Regions from separate parts of the Actinoplanes sp. CA-142083 genome, predicted to be linked through region 2. Evidence: riboswitches for the same ligand, from Rfam matches in the RefSeq annotation. Region 2 holds a riboswitch; each other region holds the start of a gene.
The links. Region 2 has a riboswitch for S-adenosylmethionine ahead of thrC (threonine synthase). Riboswitches for the same ligand answer to the same signal wherever they lie in the genome.
Positions count from the first base shown of each region.

Region 1: it holds a riboswitch for S-adenosylmethionine, as region 2 does, so the genes downstream of both, ACQPZX_RS22130 (aminotransferase class V-fold PLP-dependent enzyme) here and thrC (threonine synthase) in region 2, are expected to answer to the same signal.
Region 3: it holds a riboswitch for S-adenosylmethionine, as region 2 does, so the genes downstream of both, ACQPZX_RS10930 (GNAT family N-acetyltransferase) here and thrC (threonine synthase) in region 2, are expected to answer to the same signal.

Region 1 covers NZ_CP192076.1:4,834,308-4,837,549, forward strand. The annotation lists gene ACQPZX_RS22120 (CBS domain-containing protein) at 133-522, shown strand; gene ACQPZX_RS22125 (DUF1684 domain-containing protein) at 519-1,289, opposite strand; SAM riboswitch class IV at 1,321-1,436, shown strand; gene ACQPZX_RS22130 (aminotransferase class V-fold PLP-dependent enzyme) at 1,454-2,638, shown strand; gene ACQPZX_RS22135 (cellulose binding domain-containing protein) at 2,674-3,021, opposite strand; gene ACQPZX_RS22140 (peroxidase family protein) at 2,934-3,242, opposite strand, start outside.
Region 2 covers NZ_CP192076.1:10,209,657-10,212,898, forward strand. The annotation lists gene ACQPZX_RS47275 (GNAT family N-acetyltransferase) at 1-492, opposite strand, end outside; gene thrC (threonine synthase) at 750-2,030, opposite strand; SAM riboswitch class I at 2,041-2,179, opposite strand; gene ACQPZX_RS47285 (ABC transporter permease) at 2,254-3,027, opposite strand; gene ACQPZX_RS47290 (ABC transporter ATP-binding protein) at 3,024-3,242, opposite strand, start outside.
Region 3 covers NZ_CP192076.1:2,293,457-2,296,698, forward strand. The annotation lists gene ACQPZX_RS10920 (IclR family transcriptional regulator) at 1-130, shown strand, start outside; gene glpK (glycerol kinase GlpK) at 139-1,632, shown strand; SAM riboswitch class IV at 1,651-1,766, shown strand; gene ACQPZX_RS10930 (GNAT family N-acetyltransferase) at 1,780-2,382, shown strand; gene ACQPZX_RS10935 (Kelch repeat-containing protein) at 2,368-3,242, opposite strand, start outside.

The sequences.
Region 1 (3,242 bases), 5.4 Mb from region 2:
ATGCACGCAATGTGGCGTGGCCACCCCGTCATCGGACGGCCCGCCCGGCGGCTTCCGCGGACCGGCACGAGATGGGGAGCAACGATGCGTATCAGCGACATACTCCGCGTCAAGGGCACCACAGTCGTAACCGTGACACCCGACTCCGACGTCACCAGCCTCCTGGCACTCCTCGCCGAGCACAAGATCGGCGCGGTGGTCGTGTCGGCGGACGGGAGCCGCGTCGACGGCATCGTCAGCGAGCGCGACGTGGTGCGGGCGCTGGCCACGCGCGGCGCCGCCGTGCTGGCCGAGCCGGTGTCGGCGATCCACACGTCGCAGGTGCGCTCGGTCGCGCCGGACGCGGCGGTCGAGGAGGTCGAGCGGCTGATGACCGAGCACCGCTTCCGCCACGTGCCGGTGCTGGAGGGCGGCTCGCTGGCCGGCGTCGTCAGCATCGGCGACGTGGTGAAGCACCGCATCGACGAGCTGGAGATCGAGCGGAAGAGCCTGGAGGGCTACATCACCGGCGAGCGCATCTAGCGCGGCGTCTGCTCGCCGGCCTCGATGGCGACCGGGAGCCGGTTCTCCGGCGGGGCCAGCGAGCAGGTCGCGAACTCCGTGTAGGCGCACGGCAGGTTCGTGGCGCGGTTGAAGTCGAGCGTCAGCGTGCCGTCGGCGGCCGGGCGGGGTACCGGCAGGCGGCGGCTCGCGGGGTAGGTCGTCACCCCCGAGGTGGCGTCGGTGAACAGCGTGGTCATGGCGCCGGGGGCGCCGGGAAAGACGATCAATTTCATGGGTACGCCGTCGAGCGTGAACTCGACGTGGCCGAGCGCCTCGTCGGCGTCGGTGTAGCCGTCGACGACCGTGGACAGGGTGACCTCGCGCGGTGCGGCGAACGGGACGAAGCGGGCCGGGACCAGCCATCGCTCGTGGGGCGGGAACGTCGGCGTCCCCTCGTACGAGATGAGCTTCTGACTGGACGGATGGCGCGGGCGGAGGACGACGCCGGAGCCCCGCCTGGCTATCTCGGCGATCGCGTCGCCGAAGGCGGCGATGACGCCCTCCTCGTCGACCTTGCCGAACGCGTGCGTGCCGCTGATCTCGAAATCGCCGACCGTGAGCGACTCACCCTCGCGCAGCGTGACGCTCACGCCGTCGGCCGTCACCGACCACGAGCCGGGCACGTCGTCGAAGCGTTGCGGCCGCTCCTCGAGCCAGTGCATCCCGGTGATCGCGAGCATTCCGTGCGGCGACGCCCGCCGGCGCTCGTGCCCGGCGTGCCATTCGGCCCAGTCGTCCTTGTACATCGGCCCACCCTATTTGCTAGCGTGTCGGACAGGTCATGAGTGTCAGCGCACAAGCCCCGGCTTGCTGACCGGCAACCCTTGCGTTCGCGATGGGGTGCCCCGGGTGAGGACCGGGCCGGCGTCGATCGACGCGGGCAAGCGCGATCTTGCGGAGGCTTGTCGTCATGTCCCTTGCCGTCCACACCAGCGACCTCGACGTCATCGGGGCTGGATTCGTCCATCTCGACTACGCGGCGACCGCGCCCTGCGTGCGCGCCGCCGCCGACGCGGTGAACGCGCTGCTCCCCAGCTACGGCAGCGTGCACCGGGGGACCGGGCCGCGGTCGCAGACCTCGACCCTCGAGTACGAGCGGGCCCGCGACGTGATCGCCGACTTCCTCGGCTGCCGGCCCGGTGACCAGGTCGTGTTCACCCGCAACACGACCGACGCGCTCAACCTGCTGGCCCGCGCTCTGCCGCCGGGCACGACCACCGTGGTCTTCGACGGCGAGCACCACGCGAACTTGCTGCCCTGGCCGAACGCGCTCCGTCTCCGCGCGCCCGCATCGTGGGCGGAGGCGGTGACGGCGGCCGAGCGTGCGCTGCGTGACCTGGACGGCCCGGTGTTGCTGACCGTCACGGGGGCGAGCAATGTGACCGGTGAGCTGTGGCCGGTGCGGGAGCTCGCCGAGGTCGCCCATCGCCACGGGGCGCGGATCGCGGTCGACGCCGCCCAGCTCGCCCCGCACGTGCCGGTCTCGCTGGCCGAGCTGGGCGCCGACTATGTGGCGCTGTCGGGGCACAAGCTCTACGCGCCGTTCGGGGCGGGCGTGCTGGCCGGGCGGGCCGACTGGCTCGACGCCGCGCCGCCCTATCTGGCCGGCGGCGGCGCGAGCGCGCACGTGGGGGACCGGGCCGGCGACGTGCGATGGGCCGCCGGGCCGGCGCGGCACGAGGGCGGCACGCCGAATCTGCTCGGGGCGGTCTCGCTGGCGGCGGTCTGTGCGGCGCTGGTGGAGGCGGACCGTGCGGCGCTGCGCGCGCACGAGCAGGAGTTGCTTGCGCATCTGCGGGAAGGGTTGCGGCGGGTGCCGGGCGCCGCCGAGGTGAGTGTTTTCGGTACGGGTAGTGAGCGCGTCGGCATCGTGTCGCTGGCCCTGGACGGGCGCGACCCTTCGGCGGTGGCGACCAGGCTCGCGGACGAATTCGGGATCGGGGTGCGGGCCGGGAAGTTCTGCGCCCATCCGTTGGTGCGGCGGCTGTCGGGGGACAGCGCGGGGTGTGCCGGCGGGTTGTTGCGGGTGAGCTTCGGGCTGGGCACGACGTTCGAGGACATCGACCGGTTGCTGGAGGCATTGGCCGCTCTTTGATCGGCCGCGGAACCGTGGCTCCGCGGCCGATTTGCCTAGGCGACGCTGCAGGCCGTGGTGTTGACCGAGAACGCTGCCGGACGGTTGTTCGTGCCCGACCAGGTGGCGTTGAAGCCGATGCCGTCCCGGGTCTGCCCGGGGCCGATGGTGGCGTTGTAGGGCGCGTTCGCCACCGGCACCCGGGCGCCGTCCTGTTCAGCGGCGCTGTTCCAGAATTCGGTGAGCTGCTGCCCGCCGGGGAAGACGAAGCGCAGCTTCCACGCCGGGATCGGCGTGGCGCCGGTGTTGGTGATGCTCATCGTGACGCCGAATCCGCCGGTCGTCGCGGTGGTGTTCCACTGGGTGCCGACCCGGTAAGTGACCCGGCAACTGACCGGCGGCACGTCGCCGTCGGCGAAGAAACGTTGGCGGGGAGGTCGGCCCGGGCGATGCCCGAGTTCTGGGCGATGATGTCGCCGAGGTTGCGCCGGAAGTCGATCCCGTACGTGTTGCGGATGAAGTCCAGCGCCGTGGCCTGGTTGCCGTAGAAGAACCGGTCGCCGTCGCGCAGCTGCCGGAACTGCGCGGTCCACATGGCGCGCTGCAGCTCGCCGAGCTCCGAGCC
Region 2 (3,242 bases):
GTGCCGCCAGGCGTCGGCCAGCAGCGCGTCGTGCCCGGCCCGGTCGACCGCGCAGAGGTCGAGCCGGCTGCGCACCTCTTCGAGGGCGGGCTTGGCCTGCATCGCCGCGGCGAACAGCGCGCCGTCGGGGTGGCGGGACATCGCCGGGCCGATCAGGTGCTTGCGGCCCAGCTCCCGGATCCGCTCGGCGGCCAGGTCGAGCAGCGCCCGGCCCGCGCCCCGGCGCCGCGACGACGGCAGGACCGAGAGCTCGATGTTCGCATTGTCCAGATTGTCAAGAACCGGCAGCTCGATCCAGAGATAGCCGACCGGGTGACCGTCGATCCAGGCCAGATAGTGCTCGTGATCGGCGCCCGGAAACGGATTCGCGAGCCGTGCGACGAAGTGCTCCAGGGCCAGCGGCGGAACGTCCGGCTTGTCGCGTTCCTCGCAAGCCCGATAGATCTCGTACGCGTCGGCTGGGGTCACCAGCGGACCCGTAGAAAGATTCATGGCCGTCACCCTGCCCGGGCAACGGCCATGCTCGCGATTCATTTTTGGCTAAACGATTTTGGTCGGGAGGACGGACGCACAGCGCCTCCGGCACTGGGTCGTTGGGCACCTCGAGAGATTGTCGCCAAGCTCGAAGGTGAGGGGCCTCGTACGGCGTCGGCCCTCCCGCAGAGAGCATCTTGCCGATCCGGAAATCGGTGCGCAAGTCCTCCGGGGGTGGAATCTTCAACTAATGGCAGAGTTTCGACTACCGACCGTTATCCCAGCAGGCCAGCCTCGCGGGCCCCGCGAAGCGACGGCTTGATCTGATGAGTGGGCCCGACGAGGCCCGCCACCGCGTCGAGCGTCTTGAGTCCCTCGCCGGTGTTGTAGACGACGGTCTCCTTCTCGGGGTCGAGCTTGCCGCTCGCCACCAGCTTCTTGAGCACGGCGACCGTCGTGCCGCCGGCCGTCTCGGCGAAGACGCCGGTCGTCTCGGCCAGCAGCCGGATGCCCTCGCGGATCTCGTCGTCGTCGGCGTAGTCCATCCAGCCGCCGGTGCGGCGCACCGACTCGATCGCGTACGCCCCGGCCGCCGGGTCGCCGATGTTCAGCGACTTCGCGATGCCGGTCGGCTTCACCGGGACGATCTCGTCGGTCCCGTTCTGCAGCGCGGTGGCGATCGGGTTGCAGCCCGCCGACTGGGCGCCGAAGACGGCCCAGCCGCCCTCGGGCGCGGTGACCAGGCCGATCTCGACCAGCTCCTGGAACGCCTTGTCCACCTTGGTGAGCAGCTCGCCGGAGGCCATCGGGATGACGACCTGGGCGGGGATGCGCCAGCCGAGCTGCTCGGCCACCTCGTACCCGAGGGTCTTGGAGCCCTCGGCGTAGAACGGCCGCACGTTCACGTTGACGAACGCGGTGTCCTCGAACTCGTCGGTCTCCACCAGCTCGCCGCAGAGGCGGTTCACGTCGTCGTACGAGCCCTCGATGGCGACCAGCTCGCCGCCGTAGACCGCGGTCGTGATGACCTTGCCCTGCTCCAGGTCGTACGGGATGAAGACGATGCTCGGCGCGCCGGCCCGGGCCGCGTGCGCGGCGACCGAGTTGGCCAGGTTGCCGGTGGAGGCGCAGGCGAAGCGGGTGAAGCCGAGGCCGCGGGCGGCGGTGAGCGCCACCGAGACGACCCGGTCCTTGAACGAGTGGGTCGGGTTGGCCGAGTCGTCCTTGACGTACAGCGGCGCGCGCAGGCCGACGGCGGCGGCCAGGGCGGGGGCGCTGACCAGCGGGGTCAGGCCGGGGTCGAGGGTAACTCGGGTCGCCGGGTCCTGGCCGGCGGGGAGCAGGCCCGCGTAACGCCAGATGTTGTTCGGTCCCGCCTCGATCTGCTCACGGGTCACCCGCGCGAGCGCGGCCTGGTCGTAGGCCACCTCGAGCGGGCCGAAACACTCGTAACAGGCGTGCTGGGCGATCAGCGGGTACTCCGCGCCGCACGCACGGCAGACGAGCCCACGGGCGGGCGAGTCGGTGGTCGAGGGTGTGCTGACGGCAGACGTCATCGAGGCCTTCCTCTCATCTTTCCCCGCCGGCGACCTGCCGGACCGGGGACGGAATTAGCACCTGCCACGCGTGAGGCCTCTTCATCGAGACATGCGTAGTGGTTGCCGGGGCTTCATCGGGCCGTTCCCTCTGCCCCTCTGGATGAGGTATTCAGTTGTTTCCCACACCTTACGTCGTGCCCCGCGGTTCGCTCACACCCCTTCCCGAGGTGTGAGCGAAGCATCAGCGCGTCGGCAGTCGCATGAAGGCCGAGCGCGACCACAGGATGCCGACGGTGCTCAACAAGAGGGTCCAGGCCACCGCCAGGATCCAGGTGTTGCCGACCGGGGTGCCGTCGAGCAGGTGCCGCAGCGTGTCGATGATCGGGGTGAACGGCTGGTTCTCGGCGAACCACCGCACCCCGGCCGGCATCGTGTCGGTCGGGACGAACGCGCTGCTCACGAACGGGCCGAAGGTGAACAGCAGGGACAGCGAGTTGGCGCCGGCCTGGGTCTTGGCGACCATGCCGAACGCCGCGGTCATCCAGCTCACCGCGAAGGTGACCAGGGCGAGCAGGCCGGCCACGGCGAGCCAGTCGAGGCCGCTCGCCTCCGGGCGGAAACCGATCAGATAGGCAACCCCGACGACCAGGATCAGGCTGATCGCCGTACGGATGATGCTGCCGCCCACCTGGCCGGAAAGCACCGCGAAGCGGGAGATGGCCATCGTGCGCAACCGGGCGATGACGCCCTCGCTCATGTCGGTGTTGATGTTGATCGCGGTGGCCGAGCCACCCCCGCCGATCGTCATGATCAGGATGGCCGGGGCGACGTAGTTCACGTACGTGCCGCGGCCGGCGCCGCCGCTGATCGCGGTGCCGAAGACGTACACGAACAGCAGCATCATCAGCAGCGGGAAGCTGATGCCGCTGATGGTCATGATCGGGAACCGGACCATGCGTCTCATGTCCCGGCGGATCATCGTGCCCGAGTCGGCGAGCACATACGAGCTGGTCATCGGATCCCCCCGGTCAGCGTGAAGAAGACGTCGTCGAGCGTGGAGTCGGCGCCCACCGAGCTCTTGAGCTCCTCGGCGGAGCCCGAGGCGACCAGCCGGCCGTGATCGAGCAGGGCGACGGTGTCGGCGAGCCGATCGGCCTCGTCCAGGTACTGCGTGGTCAGGAAGACGGTCACGCCGTCGTTCGCCACCAGGTCGCGGACGATCTCCCAGAT
Region 3 (3,242 bases), 2.8 Mb from region 2:
CGTCGTCGGCGCCATCGGCATCAGCGGCCTGGTCGAACGGATCTGCAACAGCCACTACCGCCCGCACCAGCACCTCGTCGGCTACGTCCGCGACGCGGCCCGCGCCATCTCACGGGAGCTGATCCTCTAGGGGGCATCATGACCGAGCGCTACGTCGTCGCCATCGACCAGGGCACCACCTCGACCCGGTGCATCGTGTTCGACCGTCGCGGCCGGCTCGTGTCGGTGGCCCAGCAGGAGCACAAGCAGTACTACCCCAAGCCCGGCTGGGTCGAGCACGACGCCGCCGAGATCTGGCGCAACCTGGAGCGGCTCGCCCCCGAGGCGCTGCGCCGGGCCGGCATCACCGAGGAGCAGGTGGCGGCGGTCGGCATCGCCAACCAGCGCGAGACCACCCTGCTGTGGGACCGCGACACGGGCATGCCGGTCGGCCACGCGATCGTCTGGCAGGACACCCGGACCGACGACCTCGTACGCCTGCTCAAGGACAACCCCGGCGCTCCCGTCGTCGAGCACAACTCCGGGCTGCCGATCACGACCTACTTCTCCGGCCCGCGCGTGCGCTGGATGCTCGACCACCAGCCGCAGCTGCGCGAGCGCGCCGAACGCGGCGAGATCCTCTTCGGCACGATGGAGACCTGGCTGATCTGGAAGCTCACCGGCGGCCTGCACGTCACCGACGTGACCAACGCCAGCCGGACCATGCTGCTCGACGTGCACACCCTCGACTGGTCGCCGGCGGCCCTCGCCTTCTTCGGCATCCCGCGGGCCATGCTGCCCGAGGTGCGGCCTTCGATCGGCGTGTTCGGCACCGCGGTGGCGGCGTTTCCCGGCGTACGGATCGGGGCCGCGCTCGGCGACCAGCAGGCCGCGCTCTTCGGGCAGACGTGCTTCACGCCGGGCGAGGCCAAATGCACGTACGGGACCGGGAGCTTCCTGCTGCTGAACACCGGCGGCGAGCTGGTGCGCTCGACGCACGGGCTGCTCAGCACCGTCGCGTACCAGATCGCCGGCGGACCGGCCGCGTACGCGCTCGAAGGCTCGATCGCGATCACCGGCTCGCTCGTGCAGTGGTTCCGCGACCAGCTCGAGCTCATCGCCAGCGCCCCCGAGATCGAGACGCTGGCCCGCACGGTCGCCGACAACGGCGGCTGTTACATCGTCCCGGCCTTCTCCGGCCTGTACGCCCCGTACTGGCGCAGCGAGGCGCGCGGGGTGATCGTCGGCTTGACGTCGTACATCACCAAGGGCCACCTGGCGCGGGCCGTGCTGGAGGCCACCGCCTGGCAGACCCGCGAGGTCGTCGACGCGATGAACGCCGACTCCGGCCTGGATCTCACGACCCTGCGGGTGGACGGCGGGATGACGGCCGACAACCTGCTCATGCAGTTCCTCGCCGACGTGCTGGACGTGCCGGTGGTGCGGCCGCTCGCCGCCGAGACGGTCTCGCTGGGGGCGGCGTACGCGGCCGGGCTGGCCGTCGACTACTGGCCCGACCTGGAGGGGCTGCGCCAGAACTGGCACCGGGCCGCCCAATGGCTGCCCACGATGGACCCGGAGATCCGCTCGGCGGAGTACGGGAACTGGCAGCGGGCGGTCAAGCGGACCTTCGACTGGACGAGACCCTCGTAGCGCGTAAGATCCACGCCAGGTCATGAGCGCCAGCACTGAGCCCCGGCTTGCTGGCCGGCAACCCCCCTGCGCGGGCGGGGTGCCCCGGGTGAGGACCGGGCCCGTCGCGCGGTGCGGCGGGCAAGTCGCGCGAAACGGAGTCTCGCCATGCCCTTCCCCGCCGGCCTTGCCGCGCCCGTCCTCGAAGGATCGCTCGTCCGGCTGGAGCCGCTGGAGCATCGGCACGCGGCCGGCCTCGCCGCGGCCGCGGAGGAGGATCGCGGCTCGTACGGGTTCACCTGGGTGCCCCGCGCCGGTGAGGTCGGCGACTACATCGACGCGCAGCTGGCCCGGGCCGCGGCCGGCACGCTGATGCCGTATGCGCAGATTGTTGGCGAAAGGGCGGTGGGCGCGACGGCCTACTGGGACCCTCGCCTGTGGCCGGATCGCGACGAGCTGTTCGCCGTCGAGGTCGGCTTCACCTGGCTCGCCGCCTCCGCGCAGGGGAGCGGGGTGAACCGCGAGGCGAAGCACCTGATGTTCGCCCACGCCTTCGAGCAGTGGCACGTCTCGCGCGTCGACCTCAAGACCGACGCCCGCAACGCCCGGTCCCGGGCCGCGATCGAGCGGGCCGGCGCCCGCTTCGAGGGTGTGCTGCGCAGCTGGTCGCGCTCGTGGGCGCCGGGCGAGGCCGGCCGGCTCCGCGACTCCGCGATCTTCTCGATCGTGGCCGCCGAGTGGCCGGCCCTGCGCGTTTCACAGCGCCAGTGACTCCACCCGGGCGCTCGCCACGGGGGTGCCGCCGACGATCTCGAAGCCGCCGAAGGCGATCAGCAGGTCCCGGCCGCCGATGACGACGTGGTCGGCCGAGAGCGAGCTGCGGCCCACGGCCAGCAGCGGCGACAACGTCTCCCAGCGGTCGGCCGCCGGGTCGTACCGCTCGGTGGTCCGCAGCGCGACGCCCGCGCCCTGGCCGCCGACCGCGTAGATCCGCCCGCCGGCCACGGCGATCCCCGGGTTGCCGCGGCCGGTGCTCATCGGCGCCGCCGCGTGCCAGGTGTCGGTCGCCGGGTCGTACCGCTCGACTGCCGGCAGCGAGGCCGCGTTGTCGTCGCGGCCGCCGATCGCGTAGATCTGGCCGCCCACCACGGCGAGCTTGAGCAGCCCGCGCCGGGTGGGCATCGGCCGCACGCTGTGCCACACGTCGGCGATCGCGTCGTAGGCCTCGGTCGCGCCGGTGGCGATGTCGTCCGCGTCGAAGCCGCCGACCAGGTAGATCCGCTCGCCGACGGCGGCCGCCGCCGCGCCGCCGCGCCCGCCGCCGGGCAGCGGGCGCCGGACCTGCCAGGCGCCCGCCGTGGGGTCGAGGACCTCGACGACGTCGGCCGGCTTGTCGCCGATGAAGCCGCCGAACACGTAGATCCGCTCGCCGGCCGCCGCGGCCGCCGGGTTGCCCCGCGCGGTCGGCATCGGTGTCACCCGCGCCCACCGCCCGCGGTCACGGTCGAGCCGCTCCACCGCGTCCAGCTCCTCGCCGAAACCGGTGGTGAAACCCCCGATCGCGTACGCCGTCTTGAAAGTCGCATTGATCAGCCCGCCGCGCGCCACGTTGAGCGGCGGACCCGGTATCC